DNA from 2 places in the Mesorhizobium sp. WSM4808 genome. Region 2 is predicted to be linked to the other one. Evidence: predicted binding sites of a transcription regulator. Region 2 holds the regulator's gene; the other holds the start of a gene.
What was found. The regulator LexA, encoded in region 2, represses DNA repair genes until DNA is damaged. The targets are predictions, from matches to a motif close to TGTTCNNNNTGTGTTCNG.

Region 1 (11,067 bases), on a different contig from region 2:
CTCCTCAAGCTTCAGCGTCTCGGTGATCAACTGTTCGCCGCGCAGCAATTCCGGATAGGCCTGGCCCATTTCGCGCACCAGCGCCGGCACCAGCTTCCACATCAGCGGTTCGTTGGCACCGAGCAACTGCGCATGACGCATGGCGCGGCGCATGATGCGGCGCAGGACATAGCCCCGGCCTTCGTTCGAAGGCAGCACGCCATCGGCGACCAGGAAGGAGGACGAGCGCAGATGATCGGCGATGACCCGGTAGGACGCGACCGTCTCCTTGTCGGGGCCCTGCCCGATCGCGGACGAGGCCGCGTCGATCAGGTGACGGAACAGATCGGTCTCGAAGACGCTTTCCACCCCTTGCAGGATGGATGCCATGCGCTCCAGGCCCATGCCGGTGTCGATCGAGGGGCGCGGCAGGTCGATGCGCTCCTCCTTCGTCACCTGTTCATACTGCATGAACACCAGGTTCCAGAATTCCAGGAAACGGTCGCCATCTTCCTCCGGGCTGCCGGGAGGGCCGCCCCAGATGTGTTCGCCGCGGTCGATGAAGATTTCAGAGCACGGCCCGCACGGTCCGGTGTCGCCCATCGCCCAGAAATTGTCCGAGGTCGCGATGCGAATGATGCGGTCGTCGGAAAAACCGGCGATCTTCTTCCAGAAGCCGGCCGCCTCGTCATCCGTGTGATAGACGGTGACCAGCAGCTTGTCCTTGTTCAGCCCGAACTCCCTGGTGATCAGGTTCCAGGCAAGCTCGATGGCGCGCTCCTTGAAATAGTCGCCGAAGGAGAAATTACCGAGCATCTCGAAGAAGGTCAGATGGCGCGCGGTGTAGCCGACATTGTCGAGATCGTTGTGCTTGCCGCCGGCGCGAACGCTCTTCTGGGCGGTCGCGGCGCGCGAATAGGGCCGCTTCTCCAGACCGGTGAAGACGTTCTTGAACTGCACCATGCCGGCGTTGGTGAACATCAGCGTCGGGTCGTTGCGCGGCACCAGTGGGCTCGACGCGACGATCTCGTGACCCTCCTTCCGGAAGTAGTCGAGAAATGTCGACCGGATTTCGTTCACGCCACTCATGATGCTGCCTTTTTGGAAAAGCCGCCGGCAAACCGGCGGAAATGGGCTCTGCGTTTTAGAAGATTAGGACTTGGCCTTTTAGCCGCCGCGCTTCACCCTGTCCAGCAACACGGAATTGGTCCAATCCACGGCCTTTGCCGGCCGTTCGACCCGGCCTGGTTCCGCCGCCGAAACGCAAAACCGCCGGCACTGGGCCGGCGGTTTCGAAACGCAATAACGCGGAACTCGATTACATAAGCCTGAGATAATAGAACGCGATTATGGCCGAACTCCGGCCGGCATCGCGCACGAAGCTGTTACATCGCGCCGGATTCTTCCTCGAAACCGTCATCATCGCCGCGCTCAGGGCCGCCATTCTCGAGGAATTTCTCGGCGATCAGCCCGGCATTCTGCCTGATCGACAACTCGATCTCGCGTGCCGTGTCGGGATTGTCACGCAGGAACAGCTTGGCATTTTCGCGGCCCTGGCCGAGACGCTGCGAGTTATAGGAAAACCAGGCGCCAGACTTCTCGACAATACCAGCCTTGACCCCGAGATCGACCAGTTCGCCGGTTTTGGAGACGCCCTCACCAAACATGATGTCGAATTCGACCACCTTGAAGGGCGGCGCCAGCTTGTTCTTGACCACCTTGACGCGGGTCTGGTTGCCGACAACCTCGTCGCGGTCCTTGATCGAGCCGATGCGGCGGATGTCGAGGCGCACCGAAGCGTAGAATTTCAGCGCATTGCCGCCGGTGGTGGTTTCAGGCGAGCCGAACATGACGCCGATCTTCATGCGGATCTGGTTGATGAAGATGACCATGGTGTTGGAGCGCGAAATCGACGCGGTCAGCTTGCGCAGCGCCTGGCTCATAAGGCGGGCCTGCAGGCCGGGCAGCGAATCGCCCATCTCACCTTCAATTTCGGCGCGTGGCGTCAGCGCCGCGACCGAATCGACCACCAGCACGTCGATGGCGCCGGAGCGCACCAGCGTGTCGCAGATTTCCAGCGCCTGCTCCCCAGTGTCGGGCTGCGAGATCAGAAGGTTTTCGAGATCGACGCCAAGCTTGCGGGCATAGACCGGGTCAAGCGCGTGCTCGGCATCGACGAAAGCGCAGATGCCGCCCTTCTTCTGGGCTTCGGCAACGGTGTGCAGGGCAAGCGTCGTCTTGCCCGAGCTTTCCGGCCCGTAGATCTCGATGATGCGGCCGCGCGGCAGGCCACCGACGCCAAGCGCGATGTCGAGGCCAAGCGAGCCGGTCGGCACCGTTTCAATCTCGACGACCTGATCGTTGGCGCCGAGCCGCATGATCGAGCCCTTGCCGAAAGCCCGCTCGATCTGCGACAGCGCCGCATCCAGAGCCTTTGATTTGTCCACTGCCTTGTCCTCTACCAGCCGCAAAGAATTCTGAGCCATGATACATCACCCCTTGGTCGTCAATGAAGGCCGGACAATCCGTAATCCCTGCCTATTTGTACCTTTTTTGTTCTCATTTGGCAAGAGGGGTCAAATAACTGAAAAACAAGCAATATCCGGATTTGTTCTTTTTTTGTCCAGGGATTCAATCAGGAATGCACCGCACGTTGGGCCAGACGGCTCGGTTGTTTCGACCTGCCGAATCGCCGCCTCGCATGCGAAGCTCCGTCGCACCTAGCGCTTGTGCGGCTGGAATAACAAAGGTCATATCGCCGGTATGCTGAAATCCGCGAAAATACTGGCCATAGGCGGCGCCCATATCGACCGGCGCGGCCAGGTGTCCGGCGCTTACGTGCCGGCTGCCTCCAATCCCGGCACGATGCGCGAGGATGTCGGCGGCGGCGTCTTCAACGCTTTGCGCAGCGCCGTGCGGCGCGGCGTCTCCGCGTCGCTCATGTCGGTTCGCGGCGGCGATGCCGCTGCCGATACCGTTTCGCGAGCCATCGCCGAGACAGGCATTACCGACCTGTCGGCGGTCTTCCTCGACCGCACGACGCCGAGTTACACGGCGCTGATCGACAGCGAGGGCGAGCTGATCGTCGGCTTCGCCGACATGGCGCTCTATGAGTTGGCCTTTCCCAAACAGATTCGCCGCTCCAGGGTGCGCGAAGCAATCGCGGCCGCCGATGCCGTGTTCTGCGACGCCAACCTGCCGACGGCGGCGCTGGAACGGCTGGTCGCGCTCGCCGCGGGCAAGCCGGTTTTCGCCATTGCCATCTCACCGGCCAAGGCGGTGCGGTTGATACCGGTGCTGAAGGAGCTCTCGCTCGTCTTCATGAACCGGCGCGAGGCCATGGTTCTGGCCGGCGTCGCCGCGAATGCCAGGGAGCGCGAGGTCGTCGACGGGTTGCGATGCAGCGGCCTCGTCAGTGGCGTGGTCACGGCAGGCGAGGCGCCCGTGCTGGGGTTCGATGAAACAGGCGCCTTTTCGATCATGCCGCCCAATCCCCGAAAGGTCGCTGACGTCACCGGGGCCGGTGATGCGCTGGCGGGCGCAACGGTCGCTGCCTTGCTGCGCGGACTGCCGCTACGGTCAGCACTGCGCGAAGGCATTGCCGGGGCGACGCTTGCCATCGAAAGCGCCAACGCCGTTCCGGAGTTCACCGCGGCTGATTTCACTGAAGCGTTGGCTCTTGTGCCGGATGCCAGGGAAGTGGCATGAGACCGGCGAATTCATAGTGCCGCGATGTGCCTTGTGTCCCGACGGACGCGCCGCATTCCGGATTGGAGACCCTGATGACCCCTGAGACCGCCCGCCCCTGCATCGACATCCACGCGCCGGTGGCGCAGGCCCTGGCTGCCGGCCGGCCGGTGGTGGCGCTGGAAAGCACCATCATCACCCATGGCATGCCCTACCCCGACAATGGCGCCATGGCGGCCGATGTCGAAAAGATCATCACCGATGGCGGCGCCGTGCCGGCGACGATCGCCGTGGTTGGCGGCCGCATCAAGATCGGGCTTTCGGACGGCGAGCGCGAATCGCTGGCGATGACGGGCGACGCCATGAAGCTGTCGCGCGCCGATTTCGGTTTTGCCGTGGCGCAAGGGCGCACCGGTGGCACCACGGTCGCCGCCACGATGATCGCGGCGCATATGGTCGGCATAAAAGTGTTCGCCACCGGCGGCATCGGCGGCGTGCACAAGGGCGCCGAAAAGAGTTTTGACATTTCCGCCGATCTCGACGAGTTGGCGCGCACCCCGGTCATTGTCGTCTCGGCCGGCGCCAAGGCCATCCTCGACATCGAAAAGACGCTGGAGGTGCTGGAGACGCGCGGCGTGCCGGTGGTCGGCCTTGGCTGCGAGACGATGCCGGCCTTCTGGTCCAGGCATTCGCCGTTCCGCGCGCCGCTGACCTTGCACGAGCCGGAAGAGATCGCGCATTTCTACCAGACGAGGGCAGCGCTGGGGCTCGCCGGCGGCATGCTGATTGCCAATCCTGTGCCGGAAAACCATGAAATCCCGGCTGAGGAGATGGCGGGCTATATCGAGGCCGCGCAGCAGGCCGCCGAGGCGCTCAACGTGACCGGCAAGGCGGTGACGCCGTTCCTGCTGGGAAAGATTCTCGAACTGACTGGCGGCAGGAGCCTGAAGACGAACATCGCGCTGGTCGAGAATAATGCGCGGCTGGCGGCGAGGATTGCCAAGGCGCTTTAGGGTCACGCAGCGAAGGTCCCCCTCACCCGGATTGCCGAGACCGAATTGCAAAGAGCAATTCGGGGCAATCCGACCTCTCCCCGAGGGGTCCCCGAGGGGGGAGAGGAGTTGGCCAGCGCCGGCGCAAACCTCTTCTCCCCAACGGGGAGAAGGTGGCCGCGAAGCGGCCGGATGAGGGGGCGGCCTCGCGCTGACGGGACAGCTACTTCCCCGCCCGACGCCCCGCCTCATACGCCCGCCGTGCCCAGATCGTCATCTCGTCGGGATCATCGAAAACGCTGTCTGGAACGCTCCAGTAGGGCATAGCGACCAGCTTGCCGTGGCGCGAGCCGGTATAGGTCCATTGCGTGCAGGCGGCGGCCTCGAACTCGGGCACGCTTTGCTCGTCGGCCTTCAACAGCAATTCGCCACGCAGCACGATGGCGACGATGACACCGTCGAAATAGATGCCCTTGCCGCCGAACAGTTTTCGGATGCTGACAGGGCCGAGGCCCTCGAACAGTTCGGCGATGCGTTCATTGTCCATGCCGCGATCATGTCACCGGCGTTTGGCCTTGTCATCGCCGCAACCAAAATCATGCTGACAGGTTGTGTGAGGTCGATCGGAGTTTCCCGCTATGCCCGTTCTGCTCAAAGGCTCCTGCCGCTGCAATGCCGTCCGTTTCGAGGTGGAGAGCCACACGCCGGCGCCATTCATGCTGTGCTACTGCTCGATCTGCCGCAAGCAGCAGGGCGGCGGGGGGTTTGCCATCAATCTCGGCGCCGACAACGAGACGCTGAACATAAGGGGTAAAAGGAGGCTCGGCGTTTACCGCGCCAGCATTGAGGACGATGAGCATCCGCATTGCGAAATCTCAACCGGCGAGCGCAATTTCTGCAAGAAATGCGGCTCAGCCCTTTGGCTCTACGACCCGACATGGCCGGAGCTGGTGCATCCCTTCGCCTCGGCGATCGACAGCGATTTACCCATTCCGCCAAGCAAGGTGCACCTCATGCTGAAATACAAGGCGAACTGGGTGGAGCCGGTGGTTGGCAAGCATGACAAGGTCTTCGACATCTATCCCGAGGAATCGATCGCCGACTGGCACAAGCGGACGGGCATGTGGGTGGAGTGAATTTCTTCGCGCCGTTTACGGGGAGGTGAGGAGTGATCCGCGCAGCGGACGAAAAGCCAATTGCTTGGCCTTCGAACGACGAACGCCGGCAGATGAGGAGCGGCGCTAACTTTGGAGAGGCCGGCGCTGCCTATCATCCGTCACTTCGTGACACCTTCTCCCCGTAAACGGGGCGAAGGAAAAACTCAGGAAGCGCGTGCCTCTGCCAGCGCCTTCAGGTCGGCCGGCTTCAGTTCGACGGATTCGCCGCAGCCGCAGGCCGAACTCTGGTTCGGATTGTGGAATGTGAAGCCGGTGCGCAGCGTCGTCTGCTCGAAATCCATCTCGGTGCCGAACAGGAAAAGTGCTGCTTCCGGTGCGACATAGACATGCGCGCCGTCGCGCTCGATATGGTCGTCCTTGGTGTTGGGCTCGGTCACCAGATCGACCGTATATTCCATGCCGGCGCAGCCGCCCTTCTTGATGCCGAGGCGGATGCCGTGCGCATTCTCACGGGTGGCGACAATCTCGCGCACCCGGTCGGCGGCCTTTTCGGTCATGGTGATGACGGCGAAGCGTCCCATTCTTTTTCCTTCCATTCCATGCAGGTTCAAGGCCTGCCGAATGATTCCTCACCTAAAATGGTGAAGTTTTATCCCTGGCGCAAGTATGCCAGGCTCGACGCTAGTACCAACCCACCGCCACCTGCGCCTCTTCCGACATGCGGTCGGCCGACCACGGCGGGTCGAAGGTCATGTTGACCTCGACGCCGGACACGCCTTCGACGGCGCCGACGGCATTTTCGACCCAGCCGGGCATTTCGCCGGCGACAGGGCAGCCCGGAGCGGTCAGCGTCATGTCGATCTTGACCGAGCGATTGTCCTCGATGTCGATCTTGTAGATCAGGCCGAGCTCGTAGATATCGGCCGGGATTTCCGGATCGTAGACCGTCTTCAGCGCCGAGACGATGTCGTCGGTCAGCCGCGCCAGCTCGTCGGCGGGGATGGCCGATCCCGAAACCAGCGCATTGGGCGCGGTTTCCGGAGTGGTCTCGGCAGCGATGCTTGCATCATCCATGGTCGTCACCCAAAAAACTCGTCATCCGAAGAATTTGCGCGCTTTTTCAAGCGCCTCGGCCAAAGCGTCGACTTCGGCCCTGGTATTATACATGCCGAACGATGCCCTGCATGTGGAGGTTACGCCGAACCGTTTCAACAGCGGCTGGGCGCAATGGGTGCCGGCGCGGACAGCAACGCCCTGCCTGTCTATCACCATCGACACGTCATGCGCATGAATGCCTTGCAGTTCGAACGAGATGATGGCGCCCTTGCCGGGCGCATCACCGAAGATGCGCAGCGAATTGATGGAGCGCAGCCGCTCATGCGCGTAGTTCTTGAGGTCTTCCTCATGGGCGGCAATGCGCTCGCGGCCGATCGTTTCCATATAGTCGAGCGCGGCACCCAGCCCGATCGCCTGGACGATCGGCGGCGTGCCGGCCTCGAAGCGGTGCGGCGGCTCGTTGTAGGTGACGATGTCTTCCGTCACCTCCTCGATCATCTCGCCGCCGCCCATGAAGGGCCGCATGCCAGCGAGAATGTCCTTCTTGCCGTAGAGCACGCCGATGCCCGACGGGCCATAAACCTTGTGCCCGGTGAAGACGAAAAAGTCGCAGTCGAGATCCTGCACATCGATCGGCATGTGGACAGCGCTCTGGCTGCCGTCGACCAGCACGGGAATTCCACGCGAATGCGCGATGCGCACGATCTCCTTGATCGGCGTCACAGTGCCAAGCGCGTTCGACATGTGGGTAATGGCGACCAGTTTGGTGCGCTCGGTCAGCCGCTTCTCGAATTCCTCGATGTGGAAAACGCCGAGATCGTCGACCGGCACCCAGACCAGTTTGGCGCCCTGCCGCTCGCGGATGAAATGCCACGGGACGATGTTGGAGTGGTGCTCCATGATCGACAGCACGATCTCGTCGCCCTCGCCGATGTTGGGCATGCCATAGCCATAGGCGACCGTGTTGATGGCCGAAGTCGTGTTCGAGGTGAAGATGATGTTGTCGGTGCTCGGCGCGTTTAGGAAGCGGCGCACCGTCTCTCGGGCCTTTTCGTAGGCGTCGGTCGCGGCGTTCGACAGAAAATGCAGGCCGCGGTGGACGTTGGCGTATTCCTGGGAATAGGCATGCTGGATTGTGTCCAGCACCGCCTGCGGCTTCTGTGCCGAGGCGCCATTGTCGAGATAGACCAGCGGCTTGCCATAGACTTCCCGCGACAGGATCGGGAAATCGCGGCGGATCGCTTCGACGTCGTAGAAATCTCCGATCTTGCCCGGTGCGTTCATCAGATCACCCGTGTGCCGCGAACCAGCCGTCGAGCCGCGCTTCCAGCGCTTCGACGATCGCCTCGTCGTCAAGTTCCTCGATCACCTCCGCGACGAAGGCCTTCACCAGCAACCCCCGTGCGCTTTTCTCGTCGACGCCACGCGCCATCAGGTAGAACAGATGGTTGTGGTCGATTTCGGTGACCGTCGCGCCGTGGCCGCAAATCACGTCGTCGGCGAAGATTTCAAGCTCGGGCTTGGTCGAGAACTCGCCATCGTCCGACAGCAACAGCGTGTTGCAGGCCATCTTGGCGTTGGTCTTCTGCGCATATTGATGGACGTTGATGCGGCCCTGGAACACACCGCGCGCCTTGCCCGTCACCACATTGCGGATGATCTCCGTCGAGGTCGTGTGCGGCACGGCATGGTCGAGAACCATGGTCACGTCGGTGTGGGTGTCGCCGGCCAGGAGGTTGATGCCGCGAAGCTTGAAATCGGCGCCTTCGCCAGTCGTCCTGACCATGATCTCCTGGCGCACGAGCTTGCCGCCGGCATTCATGACGAACAGCGTCAGTTTCGCATTCTTGCCGATATGGGCCTTGAACTGCGCCAGATGCGTCGCTGTTTCCGGCTGCTCCTGGACGATCAGCCACGTCACCTCGGCGCCCTCGTCGAGCACGATCTGGCTGACCGAGCTGCCCAAGGCAGCGCCATCACCCGTCTGGCGCTCGACGATAACGGCCTTGGCGCCGGCGCCGACACGAACGGCCAGGCGCACATGGGTCTGGCCGCCGGCCTGCAGGTTCTGCAGCTCGACCGGCTTTTCAAGTTCCACACCATCGGCGATGTCGACAAAATACCCGTCGGCGACAAAAGCCGTGTTCAGCGCGCCGATGGCGTCGTCGCTGCCATAGGGGTCGAGCCCAGCTGCTGCGCTGCCGTCGATCAGCTTTTCCGAAAGGCGCTGGAAAGAGACGCCTTCAAGAACCGGCACTTTGGCGTCGGACTTGCCGTTCAGGATCGACACCACGGTGGAACCGTCGACGATCGGCGCAATGGCTTTGGCCATGGCGGCTGGGTCGAAGTCCGGCACGGTATTCAGCAACCGGCGCAGGTCGGTGTAATGCCAGGATTCGACACGCCGCGTCGGCAGGCCGTGCTTGATCGTCTCGATGGCGTCGTCGCGCTTCAGCATCACCGCGCCGTCGCCGGGCAGCAGCGACAGCCGGTCGCCGAACGCGTCGATCAACGCTGTCTCGGCCGGTGTCCGCTGCGGTTGTGTGTGCATGTTCATCGGTATTACCTCTGGCATCTCACGCGGCTTCGCCGATCACGCCGGCATAGCCATTGGCTTCCAGGTCAAGCGCCAGCGACTTGTCGCCGGACTTGATGACCTGGCCCTTGTAGAGAACGTGCACGCTATCGGGCACGATGTGCTCAAGCAGGCGCTGGTAGTGGGTGATGACCAGGAACGCCCGGTCCGGCGCGCGCAGCGCGTTGACGCCGTCGGACACGATCTTCAGCGCATCGATATCGAGGCCGGAATCGGTCTCGTCGAGCACGCACAGTTTCGGCTCCAGCAGCTTCATCTGCAGGATCTCTGCCCGCTTCTTCTCGCCACCGGAGAAGCCGACATTGAGCGGCCGCTTGAGCATCGCCATGTCCATGCTGAGCGAGGCGGCGGCTTCCTTCACGCGCTTCAAAAATTCCGGGATCTTCAGCGGCTCCTCGCCACGCGCCTTGCGCTGCTCGTTCATCGCCACCTTCAGGAATTCCATGGTCGCGACGCCCGGTATCTCCATCGGATACTGGAAGGCGAGGAAAATGCCTGACGTGGCGCGCTCGGCCGGATCCATTTCGAGGATCGACTGGCCGTTGTAGAGGATGTCGCCTTCGGTCACCTCATAGTCCTCGCGACCGGCGAGGATGTAGGACAGCGTCGATTTTCCCGAGCCGTTCGGCCCCATGATCGCGGCGACCTCGCCGGCTTTCACCGTCAGGTTCAGGCCGCGGATGATTTCGGTGCCATCGTCGACGATGCGGGCGTGCAGGTTTCTGATTTCAAGCATTTTTTTGTTTCCTGAATATATATCCGGTCAGCCGACCGAGCCCTCAAGGCTAATCCCGATCAGCTTCTGCGCCTCGACCGCGAACTCCATCGGCAGTTGCTGGATGACGTCCTTGACGAAGCCGTTGACGATCAGCGCGATCGCTTCCTCTTCAGGGATACCGCGCTGCATGACATAGAATTTCTGGTCCTCGGAAATCTTCGACGTCGTCGCTTCGTGCTCGAACTGCGCCGTCGAGTTCTTGGCTTCCATGTAGGGCACGGTGTGCGCGCCGCACTGGTCGCCGATCAGCAGACTGTCGCAGTTGGTGAAGTTGCGGGCGTTGGTCGCCTTGCGGTGCGCCGAGACCTGGCCGCGATAGGTGTTCTGCGAGAAGCCGGCCGCGATGCCCTTGGAGATGATGCGGCTCGACGTGTTCTTGCCGAGATGGATCATCTTGGTGCCGCTGTCGACCTGCTGGTAGCCGTTCGACACGGCGATCGAATAGAACTCACCTTGGGAATCGTCACCGCGCAGGATGCAGCTCGGATATTTCCAGGTGATGGCCGAACCGGTTTCGACCTGCGTCCATGAAATCTTGGAGCGGTCGCCACGGCAGTCGCCGCGCTTGGTGACGAAATTGTAGATGCCGCCCTTGCCCTCGGCGTCGCCGGGGTACCAGTTCTGCACCGTCGAATATTTGATCTCGGCATCGTCGAGCGCCACCAGTTCGACGACGGCGGCATGCAACTGGTTCTCGTCGCGCTGCGGCGCCGTGCAGCCCTCGAGATAGGAGACGTAAGCCCCCTCCTCGGCGATGATCAGCGTGCGCTCGAACTGGCCGGTGTTCTTCTCGTTCATGCGGAAATAGGTCGACAGCTCCATCGGGCAGCGCACGCCCTTGGGCACGAAGACGAACGAGCC
Region 2 (11,067 bases):
TCGGCGCCCGCGCGCTCGATCTCGGCATTGCCGCCGATCGCAAGGATGCTATCGCCGAACTGGTGCAAAAAGCGGTCGCGGCCGGTGCGGATGTCATTGTGACGCTTGGTGGCGCCTCGGTCGGCGATCACGACCTGATCCACGACGTGCTGACCGGCGAAGGCATGACGCTCGGCTTCTGGAAGATCGCCATGCGTCCTGGCAAGCCGCTGATGTTCGGCCGCCTCGGCGATATCAGGTGCATCGGCCTGCCCGGCAATCCGGTGGCAAGCCTGGTCTGCTCGCAATTGTTCCTGAAGCCGCTGCTGGCGCGGCTCGGCGGCCGCAATCATCGCCAGGACATTCGTCCGGCGCGGTTGGGTGCCGCCATGCCGGCCAATGATCTGCGCCAGGACTACGTCCGAGCCGTGGTCAGGGAAGATGACGGCGTGCTGGTGGCGACGCCGTTCGGTATCCAGGATTCCTCGATGCTGAGAATGCTGGCCGACGCCAACGGGCTGATCGTGCGGGCGCCGTTTGCCCCCGCAGCAGCTGCTGGCGAGGCCTGCAGCGTACTGATGCTGCGCTGAAGCAGAACAAGACAAACCATTAATAAAAAAATGGAAAATGATCTCGGTGCTAGCCCGATATCAAGGCGCGGCTCAGTGGGTGGGCCGGATCGGCAAGGCCGTCGACAATGCTGAAATGATGCCGGTCGGGCTCGACCACGGTGCTGGTTGCAGCACCGAGGCCCGTCCAGATGTTGGCAAGCAAGGCGTTCTGACGCAGGAACTCGGCGCGCTCGCCACCACCGGCCCAACAGGTGATGCGGACACCATCCATGGGCCGCAACAGTGCCGGGCTTTCCGCCAACGCCTCGGCCTCGTCGATGGCCAGAATCGCGTTCATCTCGGTGCGCATGATCGGACGCAGATCGTGGACACCCGAAATCGAAACGACATGGCGCACGCGCCGCGCCACATCGTCCGCCAGAGGCGTGGTTGTCGTCACCATCCGGCTGGCAAGATGGCCGCCGGCCGAATGTCCGGTCAGCATCAGCGGCCCGTCGACCATTGCCGCCGCCTTGCCGATCGCCACGCCGATCTCCTGGACGATGCCGGCGATGCGTAAGTCCGGGCACAGCGTGTAGGACGGCATCGCCACGGCAAAGCCGCTGCTGACCGCACCATTGGCGAGATGCGACCAGAAACTCTTGTCGAACGCCTTCCAGTAACCGCCATGGATGAACACCACCAACCCTTTGGGCGTGGCGCTGGGGAGGAAGAGATCGAGCCGATTGCGTCGCCCATCGCCATAGGTGATGTCGAGCCGTGCCCGGCCCTGCGCCGAGAGTGCGTCACGAAACGCTTGCGCAGGCTCCACCCACGCGGCCGGCCATCGGTCGCTGCCGGCGATATTCGCACCGTTGGCATAGGCATCATCCCAATCGACGATGTGACGTTCGAACATCTGCGCCCTTCCCCAAAAACGGCATCGCTGTTCCGCTAGCAATGGCCACCGCCACGCCATGCGTCAATGCTCTAGGGCAAAAACATTTTAGGCTTGAAACAAATTTCGACTGGTGCGATCCTGCCCGCACGAACAGCCGACAATGGGAGGTCTGCTGTGCTGCCCGAAGCCTGCAAATGGTCACCCCGTTCGGGTGGCGTCGAGCAAGGCGCGACTTGCGGCACGAAGCCTCCTCAAAAAAAGCAGGACCTTCAGATCACTGGTCAGGCGCCTCGCGCACTGGCCGTCCAGCAGACAGGAGAGCGGCGACATGCTTGGGCCTTCAGCGCATATCGACACGTTCACGCGCAATCACCTGCCGCCGCCGGAGCAATGGCCTGAAATCCTGCTCGACGGCTTCGACTATCCCGAACGCCTCAACGCCGGTGTCGAACTGACCGACAGGCTGGTCGAGAAAGGCCTGGGCGACCACACCGCGCTGATCGGCAATGGCCGCCGCCGCACCTACAAGGAACTGTCCGACTGGACGAACAGGCTGGCCCACGCGCTGGTCGAGAATTATGGGGTCGAGCCGGGCAACCGGGTGCTGATCCGTTCGGCCAACAACCCCGCAATGGTCGCCTGCTGGCTGGCCGCCACCAAGGTTGGCGCCGTGGTCGTCAACACCATGCCGATGCTGCGCGCCGGCGAACTCGCCAAGATCGTCGACAAAGCGGAAATCACCGTCGCGCTCTGCGACACCAGGCTGATGGACGAGATGACCGCCTGCGCCAAGGACAGCGCATTCCTCAAGCAGGTCATCGGTTTCGACGGCACCGCCAACCATGATGCTGAACTCGATCGTGCCGCTCTCGACAAGCCGGTGACGTTCACCGCAGTCGACACCGGCCGCGACGATGTTGCCCTGCTCGGCTTCACCTCGGGCACAACAGGCGTTCCGAAGGCGACGATGCATTTTCACCGCGACCTGCTGATCATCGCCGACGCCTACGCCCGCGAAATCCTGGAGGTGACGCCGGACGACATCTTCGTCGGCTCGCCGCCGCTGGCCTTCACCTTCGGCCTTGGCGGACTCGCCATCTTCCCGCTGCGCTTCGGTGCGGCGGCGACGCTGCTGGAGCAGGCGACGCCACCCAACATGATCCACATCATCGAGACCTACAAAGCGACGATCTCTTTCACCGCGCCGACTGCCTACCGCGCCATGCTGAAGGCCATGGATGAAGGAGCGGACCTGTCATCGCTGCGCGTCGCCGTTTCGGCCGGCGAAACCTTGCCTGCTCCCGTTTTCGAAGAGTGGACACAAAAGACCGGAAAGCCGATCCTCGACGGCATCGGAGCCACCGAGATGCTGCACATTTTCATCTCCAACCGTTTTGACGACATGAAGCCCGCGTCGACCGGAAAGCCGGTGGGCGGCTACGAGGCGCGCGTCGTCGATGACGAGATGCGCGAGGTGCCACGCGGCGCGACCGGCAGGCTTGCGGTGCGCGGACCGACCGGCTGCCGCTACATGGCCGATGACAGGCAGAAGGAATACGTGCGCGACGGCTGGAACCTCACCGGCGATACCTTCACGCAGGACGAGGAAGGCTTCTTCCATTTCGCCGCACGCTCCGACGACATGATCGTCAGCGCCGGCTACAACATCGCCGGTCCCGAGGTCGAGGCGGCGCTGCTGGCGCACCCGGACGTCGCCGAATGCGCTGTCATTGGCGCCGAGGACGCCGAGCGCGGCCAGATCGTCGAGGCGCATGTCGTGCTGGTGCAGGGCGTCGCGCCCGACGCCCTCACCACCAAGCGCCTGCAGGACCATGTCAAGGCAATGATCGCGCCCTATAAATATCCGCGATCGGTAAAATTCATCGCCGCCCTGCCCAAGACCCAGACCGGCAAGATCCAGCGCTTCCGGCTGCGCACGGAGAAAATCGATTGAGCGAGCCATACGATCCGGCGTCCGAAGGCGCCCAGATGTCGTTCAAGGAGCGCATGTCCTACAGCGACTACCTGCACCTGGAGAAAGTGCTGGAGGCCCAAACGCCGCTGTCATCGGCGCATGACGAGATGCTGTTCATCATCCAGCATCAGACCTCCGAACTCTGGATGAAGCTCGCTCTGCACGAGATCGGCGCCGCGATCCGTTCCATCCGCGCCGACCGGCTCGAGCCGAGCTTCAAGATGCTGTCGCGCGTTGCGCGGATCTTCGAGCAGCTGAACAATGCCTGGGATGTGCTGCGGACGATGACGCCGAGCGAATACACCGAGTTCCGCGACGCGCTCGGCCAGTCCTCGGGTTTCCAGTCCTGGCAGTATCGCGCCATCGAGTTCATGGCCGGCAACCGCAACCTGGCCATGCTCGGGCCGCACAAGCACCGGCCCGACCTGAGCGGAAAGCTGGAAGCGATCCTGACCGAACCATCGCTCTACGACGAAGCGCTGCTGCTGCTTGCGCGCAACGGATTCGACATCGGTGCCGATGCCAAGCGCACGGGCTGGCGTGAGACGCGAACCGAGAATGAAGAGGTGCTGGTCGCCTGGCAAACCATTTACCGCGATCCGCAGCGCTACTGGATGTTCTACGAACTGGCAGAGAAGCTGGTCGACTTCGAGGATTATTTCCGCCGCTGGCGCTTCAACCACGTCACCACGGTTGAGCGCATCATCGGTCTGAAACGCGGCACCGGCGGCACGTCGGGTGCTTCGTATCTGAAGAAGATGCTCGAGGTGGTGCTGTTCCCGGAACTGTGGACGGTCCGCACCCGGCTCTGACATCGTCGAAATGAAAACAGCGACGCGCGGCGGCGGAACACCCTTCGCGAACAACCGGGGACTGACTGACCATGAGTGGATTTCCTGATCTCGCCGCAGTCGAAGCGATGGATGCCACAGATCCGCTGCGGGCCATGCGCGACCGTTTCATTCTGCCGGAGGGGGTGATCTATCTCGACGGCAATTCACTGGGGGCAGCGTCTCATGCCGTTTTCGGCGAGCTGCAGCAGGCGGCAACCCAGGAATGGGCCCAGGACCTCATCCGAGCCTGGAATACGGCCGGATGGTTCGAGATGCCGATCGAACTCGGCGATCAACTCGGACGCCTGATTGGAGCCGCGGCCGGCCAGACCGTCGTCTGCGACACGACGTCGACCAACATCTACAAGGTGCTGCATGCGGCGCTGGAGATGCGGCCGGGCCGGTCGGTCATCGTCGCCGAGGGTGACAGTTTCCCCACCGACCTGTACATCGCCGAAGGGGTGGCCTCGACACGGGACGGCGTCCTGCTGCGCCTCGCGGGCGTCGACGCGCCCACCATCGAAGAGCTGATCGACGAAAACGTCGCGGTGGTGCTGGTCAACCACGTCAACTACAAATCGGGTGAACTGCGCGACATGGCGGCGCTGACGCGCAAGGCTCATGCGGCCGGAGCGCTGATCGTCTGGGATCTATGCCACACCGCCGGCGCCCTGCCCGTCGAGCTCGATCAGGCAAATGCCGATTTCGCCATCGGCTGCACTTACAAGTACCTCAACGGCGGTCCGGGCGCACCGGCCTTCATCTATGCCGCGCAGCGCCATCACGGCGATATCAGCCAGCCGCTCAGCGGCTGGTGGGGCCATGCGCGGCCCTTTGCCTTCGAACGGGGGTATGTTGCCGGCACCGGTATCCGCCGCTTTCTGTGCGGCACCCAGCCGGTCCTGTCGATGCGGGCGCTCAAAGGCGCGCTTGTCATCTGGAACGACGTCGACATGGCGGCATTGCGAAAAAAGAGCGTCGCGCTGACGGAACTGTTCATCCAGCTCGTCGAAGCAAAGTGCGGCGCCTATGGCCTCACGCTGGAGACCACCCGCGACGCGACCAGGCGCGGCAGCCAGGTGTCGTTCCTTCACGATCACGGCTATCAAATCATGCGGGCGCTGATCGAGCGCGGCGTCATCGGTGATTTTCGCGCGCCATCGACCATCCGTTTCGGCTTCACGCCGCTCTATGTCGGCTACAAGGATGTGTGGCTGGCGGTTGAGGTGCTGGAGGATATTCTGCGCACGGGCGCATGGAAGGACCAGCGTTTCGCCGTCAAGGAAGCCGTTACCTGACGCAACGATCTCCGCGATTTGCCGTCGCCGCCCTCACTGCCCGGCGGATGACGGAGGGCTGAATTCCAGCCACAAATGCCAACAGACGTTGGCGTTTTGGCTCCGTTTCGTTCACGGCAAACGAACGTCCGAAGATTGATAGCGTCCCTTGTGGAGGTCGATCGGCAGATGATGCCAAGCCTTGGGTCGAGGATGAGCCACAGGGTCATTAACCATAATGATTTCAATGTGAGCAGGCGCATTGCCGTGGTTGGCGCCTGTCGATCGCGACCCGCTGGCAAGCCCAAATAATTTCAGCAGCCTTAACAAATTCATTAAACTTTAAACGGTTGCAGAACACAACTGGAACAGATAGTGTTTGTTCTGGGTTTGTTTTTCGATTCTGGTTTCAGGTAATCTGGGGGCCGCCATGCTGACACGCAAGCAACATGAACTGCTGATGTTCATCCATGAACGCCTGAAGGAGAGCGGCATTCCGCCATCCTTCGACGAGATGAAGGAGGCGCTCGACCTTGCCTCCAAATCCGGGATTCATCGGCTGATCACCGCACTTGAGGAGCGCGGCTTTATTCGCCGGTTGCCCAACCGGGCACGCGCGCTGGAAGTGCTGCGATTGCCGGACTCGATCGCGCCCGGCCTCAACGCGGCAAAGAAGTTTTCGCCAAGCGTCATCCAGGGCAGTCTCGGTCAGGGTGGTGCCCTTGGCCGGCAGATCAAGCCGGCGCCTTCGCGGATGCCCTCGCCCGGCAATGATGACGATGCGGTCTCCGCCGTGTCGATCCCGGTCATGGGCCGTATCGCCGCCGGTGTGCCGATCGATGCCATCCAGCATCAGACGCATTCGATCTCGGTGCCGCCGGACATGATCATGGGCGGTGCCCACTATGCGCTGGAGGTCAAGGGCGACTCGATGATCGAGGCCGGTATCTTCGACGGCGACACCGTCATCATCCGCAATGCCGACACGGCGAACCCCGGCGAGATCATCGTGGCGCTGGTCGATGAAGAGGAAGCGACGCTGAAGCGGTTCCGCCGCAAGGGCGCTTCGATTGCTCTCGAAGCCGCCAATCCAGCCTATGAAACCCGTATTTTCGGGCCGGACAGGGTCAAGGTGCAAGGCAAGCTCGTTGGCCTGATCCGCCGCTACTGAGGCGGCTGCGTTTCAGCCACTGGCTTCTCGGGTCTCTTGAAGGGTGGCAGCCCCCTCGCCTCGCGCGAGAATTTGCGTTGCGCATGCCAGGGCCGGTATGGGCTGTCCACGGCGAAGCTGATCGTCGCCGGCGTGGTCGCCGATTGGCGATCGAAGAAGATCGCGGCACTGCCTTTGCGAGCCAGTTGCCGCTTGGTGATGACGAGAACCAGCGGGTTGTGACAGGCGTCATACGCGGTGGCGTCATTGATGACGATCAGCTCGGCGAAACCGCAGGCTTTCCAGGTGTCCTTGCGGTCCTCGACATAGGCAATGATCGCACCGGACGTGTGCCTGGCCACGCAGACGCCTGAGGTGCAATAGAACGGCGATCCCGGCGGTAGCTCAACGGCATCCGCGACGTCGAATTGCCCGTCGCCCTTGTCGAACACCTCCGGCACGACGATGGTTTCGGATATTAGTGCGCGTTTCCAGTTGTCGACGGTGAATTCGTTCGGCCGAGCGCGGCTGACGGCGAGTTCGCCACCGCCGATCGGCAAGGCAACCAGTCGGGCGTCCTCCGAGATCAGCACATCCGGCGTGCGCGTATCCGAGACGGTCAGCAAGCCTGCCAGCGCGAATGGCAGAGCAGCGAGCCGCAGCCAAGTTGTCGCCATTGTCGCGATGACTAGGGCAATTGTCACCAGCAGGACAGATTGCTGCGAAATCAGCCCAACCGCATCGACAGGCGAACGTTCGGAGATCCAACCCGATATGGCGATCATCACCGTCAGACCCTTGCCCATCAGGTAGAGGGCCGGCCAATCCAATCCGAAAGGCATCAGCAGCGCGCTTGCGACAGCCAGGAACATGACGACGGTGACGATCGGCATAACCGCCAGATTGGCGAACAGGCTGAGCGGCGACACACGCTGAAAATGCCAGATGGCAAACAGCGTCGTGGCGCTGCCGGCGATGATGGAGGTCATGGCAAGGCCGGTTGCCGCGAGCACGAACTTTCGCGTCAGGAAACCGGGCATGGATCGCTTTGGGGGCGGCGGTCTTGCTTTTCCCGCGCGGTGAACGGCCCAGCCGGCATAGGCGCCGACCAGAGCCGCGGTCGCGGCGAACGACATCTGAAAACTCGGGCCGACCACCTCATGCGGCGACACCACGATGACGGCGATCGCCGAGATCGCCAGATTGCGCATGGTGAGTGCTGCTCGATCGAACAGCACGGCAATCAGCATCACCGCCAGCATGATGAAGCTGCGCTCGGCGGCAACGACGACTCCAGAGATGATGAGATAGGCCGCGATCGAGAACAGTGCGGCGACGGCGGCATACTTCTTGACCGGGCGACGCGCGGAAAAGTCGGGAAACAACGCGAAGGCGCCGCGCAGCAAGCCCATGATGGTGCCTGCGACCAGCGCCATGTGCAGTCCCGAAATCGAGATGATGTGGTAGATGCCGGTACGTCGCATCGCCTCATTGATGTCATCGGGAATGCCGGCGCGCACGCCGACGATCAGCGCCGCGGCGATCTCGCCTTCGGCGCCGCCGACGCTCGCCCTGATATGGTCGGCGATGGCCTCGCGGGCATTTTCCACGCTAGAGGAAATTCGGGCCGGCAGCGACATGTCGCCACCATCGCTGACGACAAGCTTGGGGTTGCCGAGAAAGAACCCGCTGCCGCCGATGCCGGCAAAATAGCTGTCGAAGGAGAAATCATAGCTGTCCGGCCGCACCGGCCCGGTCGGCGGCAAAAGCTTGGCATATCCAGTGATGAGGGAGCCTGCGGTCACGTCAGCCGGGATCTTGCGTGCCGAAAGCCGCACCCGTTCCGGCGCATAGCGCAGTTTCGGTCTTGCGGTCGATGTCACGTCGATGGTCAGCCGGATACGGCCAGTTTCCATCCGGTCGAGCGAGACGACGCGGCCGGTTACCTGCGTCGAGATTTCCGAGCCCAACATTTGTGTGCCCGCACGCCACGTCTCGACCTTGGCAGCAAGCAGTCCTAGGGCGCACAAAAGCGCCGCCATGAAACACAGATGGGTCTTTGGCCATGAGCGCGAGACCAGCGCACAGATCCCCGTCAAGATGACAACCGCGACAGGTCTCGCAAAGTCGGGTTCAGCCGTCAGCGAAAAATAGCCGATCGCTCCGATCGCCAGGCAGACCGGCACCAGCAGGAAGGCCACGCCCCGGTCGAGTTCCAGGCTCGCCGCCGTGTTCACGCTGTGGCGCAGGCGAGGCAGTGATGTCAGGCTGATTTGCCGGCGCACGCGAACGATCCTGCCGGTTTCGGCAACAGGAACAGAGGCGGCGACATCCGCTTGCAAGGGCGCCTTGCCGGGATCCGGCACAAGGGGCGATGGCGGCGGTAATGGGGCTGGCCGAGGCGCAAACAGGGACCGTTCGCTGACGCCGATGGCAGCGTCCTCGCCCTGATCCGAGCCCCAGCCTCGTCCAGCCATCGGGTCTGCCCCTTGCGCCCTCGACACCCTATGCTACATGAACGCCGGGCGCGCGAAAGCCCGCGCAACCGCACCCCGCTTCAGATGGTTTCCGAGAGTTCCATGTCCGACAAGGTCGTCACCCGTTTTGCCCCTTCGCCCACCGGCTATCTGCACATAGGCGGCGCGCGCACGGCGCTGTTCAACTGGCTGTATGCGAAGCACACTGGCGGCACGATGCTGCTGCGCATCGAGGACACCGACCGCGAACGCTCCAATGAAGCCGCGACGGCTGCCATCCTCGACGGGCTTTCCTGGCTTGGCCTGAGCTGGGACGGCGAGCCGGTGTCGCAGTTCGAGCGTGCGCCGCGCCACCGCGAGGTGGCTGAGGAGCTCGTGCGCAAGGGCAAGGCGTATTATTGCTATGCCACGCCGGCCGAACTGGAGGCCATGCGCGAGGCTGCCAGAGCCAAGGGGCTGCCGCCCCGCTATGACGGCCGCTGGCGCGACCGCGACCCCTCTGAGGCGCCCGCAGGCGTCAAGGGCGCCATTCGTATCAAGGCGCCGACCGAAGGCGAGACCATCGTCCATGACCGTGTCCAGGGCGAGGTGCGCTTTCCCAACAAGGATCTCGATGACTTCATCATCCTGCGTTCTGACGGCAATCCCACTTACATGCATGCCGTCGTCGTCGATGATCATGATATGGGAGTCACCCATATCATTCGCGGCGACGATCATCTGACCAACGCCGCTCGCCAGACCGTGATCTACAACGCCATGGGCTGGAACGTGCCGTCCATGTCGCATATCCCGCTGATCCACGGCGCCGATGGCGCCAAGCTGTCGAAGCGGCACGGCGCGCTTGGCGTCGAGGCCTATCGCGCCATGGGCTACCTGCCGGAGGCGCTGCTCAACTACCTGGCGCGCCTCGGCTGGAGCCATGGCGACGACGAGATCATGTCGATCAAGGACATGATTTCCTGGTTCGATATCGGCGATGTCAACAAGGGTGCGGCGCGCTTCGACTTCGCCAAGCTGGAGGCGATCAACGGCGCGCATATGCGCCGCATGAGCGATGCCGAACTGTTCGACATCTTCATCGCTACCCTGCCCTATCTCGAAGGCGGCCCGGCGATCGCCGCGCGCCTGAACGACAGCACCAAGGCGCAGTTGCTGGCAGCGCTTCCGGGCCTGAAGGAGCGCGCCAAGACGCTGGTCGAGCTCGTCGATGGCGCGGCCTTCCTGTTCGCCACGCGCCCCCTGCCGATCGACGACAAGGCGGCCCTTCTGCTTACCGACGATGCCCGCAAGATCCTGCGCAGTGCTCACGAAGCTTTGAACGGGCTTGCGAGTGACTGGACAGCCGCCTCGGCGGAGGCGGCGATACGCGAGGTGGCAGCGGCCGGCAGTCACAAGCTCGGCGCGGTGGCCCAGCCTTTGCGCGCTGCGTTGACCGGCAAAAGCACCTCGCCGGGCGTGTTCGATGTGCTCGCCGTGCTCGGCCGCGAGGAAAGCCTGGCGCGCATCTCAGATCAAATCGATTAGGAGCAAACTGGCCCAAGAAGATTGGCATTGAAAGGCGGGTTTCGCAGTGCAACATTAGGCCTTGGCCCAATCTGGCACGCACCTCCTGAAATGCGGTGGCGAATACGCGCATTGCGGTGATTTTCGACGTGTCGCTCTGCAGAATTTTGCCTTTGCCGGCATGAGGAAACAAGAAGGAGTTTGCAATGACCGAAGCTGCGAAAAAAATGGATTTGGGCGGCAAGACCCAGGAGGCCACGGCAACGCTTGCATTCGCCGGCAAGACCCATGAATTCAAGGTGCGAAGTGGTTCGGTCGGGCCTGATGTCATCGACATCGCCTCGCTCTACTCAACCACCGGCGCCTTCACTTACGATCCCGGCTTCACCTCGACGGCAAGCTGCGAGTCCGAAATCAC

Region 1: a site for LexA is predicted at 2,523-2,540, ahead of recA (recombinase RecA). Genes of this name have one in related genera too.

What each region holds. Positions count from the first base shown of each region.
Region 1 covers NZ_JBVVQX010000013.1:26,387-37,453, reverse strand. The annotation lists gene alaS (alanine--tRNA ligase) at 1-1,068, opposite strand, end outside; gene recA (recombinase RecA) at 1,365-2,465, opposite strand; gene AC0L2U_RS22545 (carbohydrate kinase family protein) at 2,743-3,687, shown strand; gene AC0L2U_RS22540 (pseudouridine-5'-phosphate glycosidase) at 3,762-4,679, shown strand; gene AC0L2U_RS22535 (TfoX/Sxy family protein) at 4,882-5,205, opposite strand; gene AC0L2U_RS22530 (GFA family protein) at 5,297-5,794, shown strand; gene sufA (Fe-S cluster assembly scaffold SufA) at 5,980-6,357, opposite strand; gene AC0L2U_RS22520 (SUF system Fe-S cluster assembly protein) at 6,458-6,850, opposite strand; gene AC0L2U_RS22515 (cysteine desulfurase) at 6,872-8,116, opposite strand; gene sufD (Fe-S cluster assembly protein SufD) at 8,121-9,389, opposite strand; gene sufC (Fe-S cluster assembly ATPase SufC) at 9,409-10,164, opposite strand; gene sufB (Fe-S cluster assembly protein SufB) at 10,192-11,067, opposite strand, start outside.
Region 2 covers NZ_JBVVQX010000009.1:90,744-101,810, reverse strand. The annotation lists gene AC0L2U_RS17855 (molybdopterin molybdotransferase MoeA) at 1-569, shown strand, start outside; gene AC0L2U_RS17850 (alpha/beta hydrolase) at 619-1,449, opposite strand; gene AC0L2U_RS17845 (AMP-binding protein) at 1,760-3,385, shown strand; gene kynA (tryptophan 2,3-dioxygenase) at 3,382-4,218, shown strand; gene kynU (kynureninase) at 4,290-5,537, shown strand; gene lexA (transcriptional repressor LexA) at 5,947-6,687, shown strand; gene AC0L2U_RS17825 (ComEC/Rec2 family competence protein) at 6,681-9,143, opposite strand; gene gltX (glutamate--tRNA ligase) at 9,246-10,670, shown strand; gene gltA (citrate synthase) at 10,856-11,067, shown strand, end outside.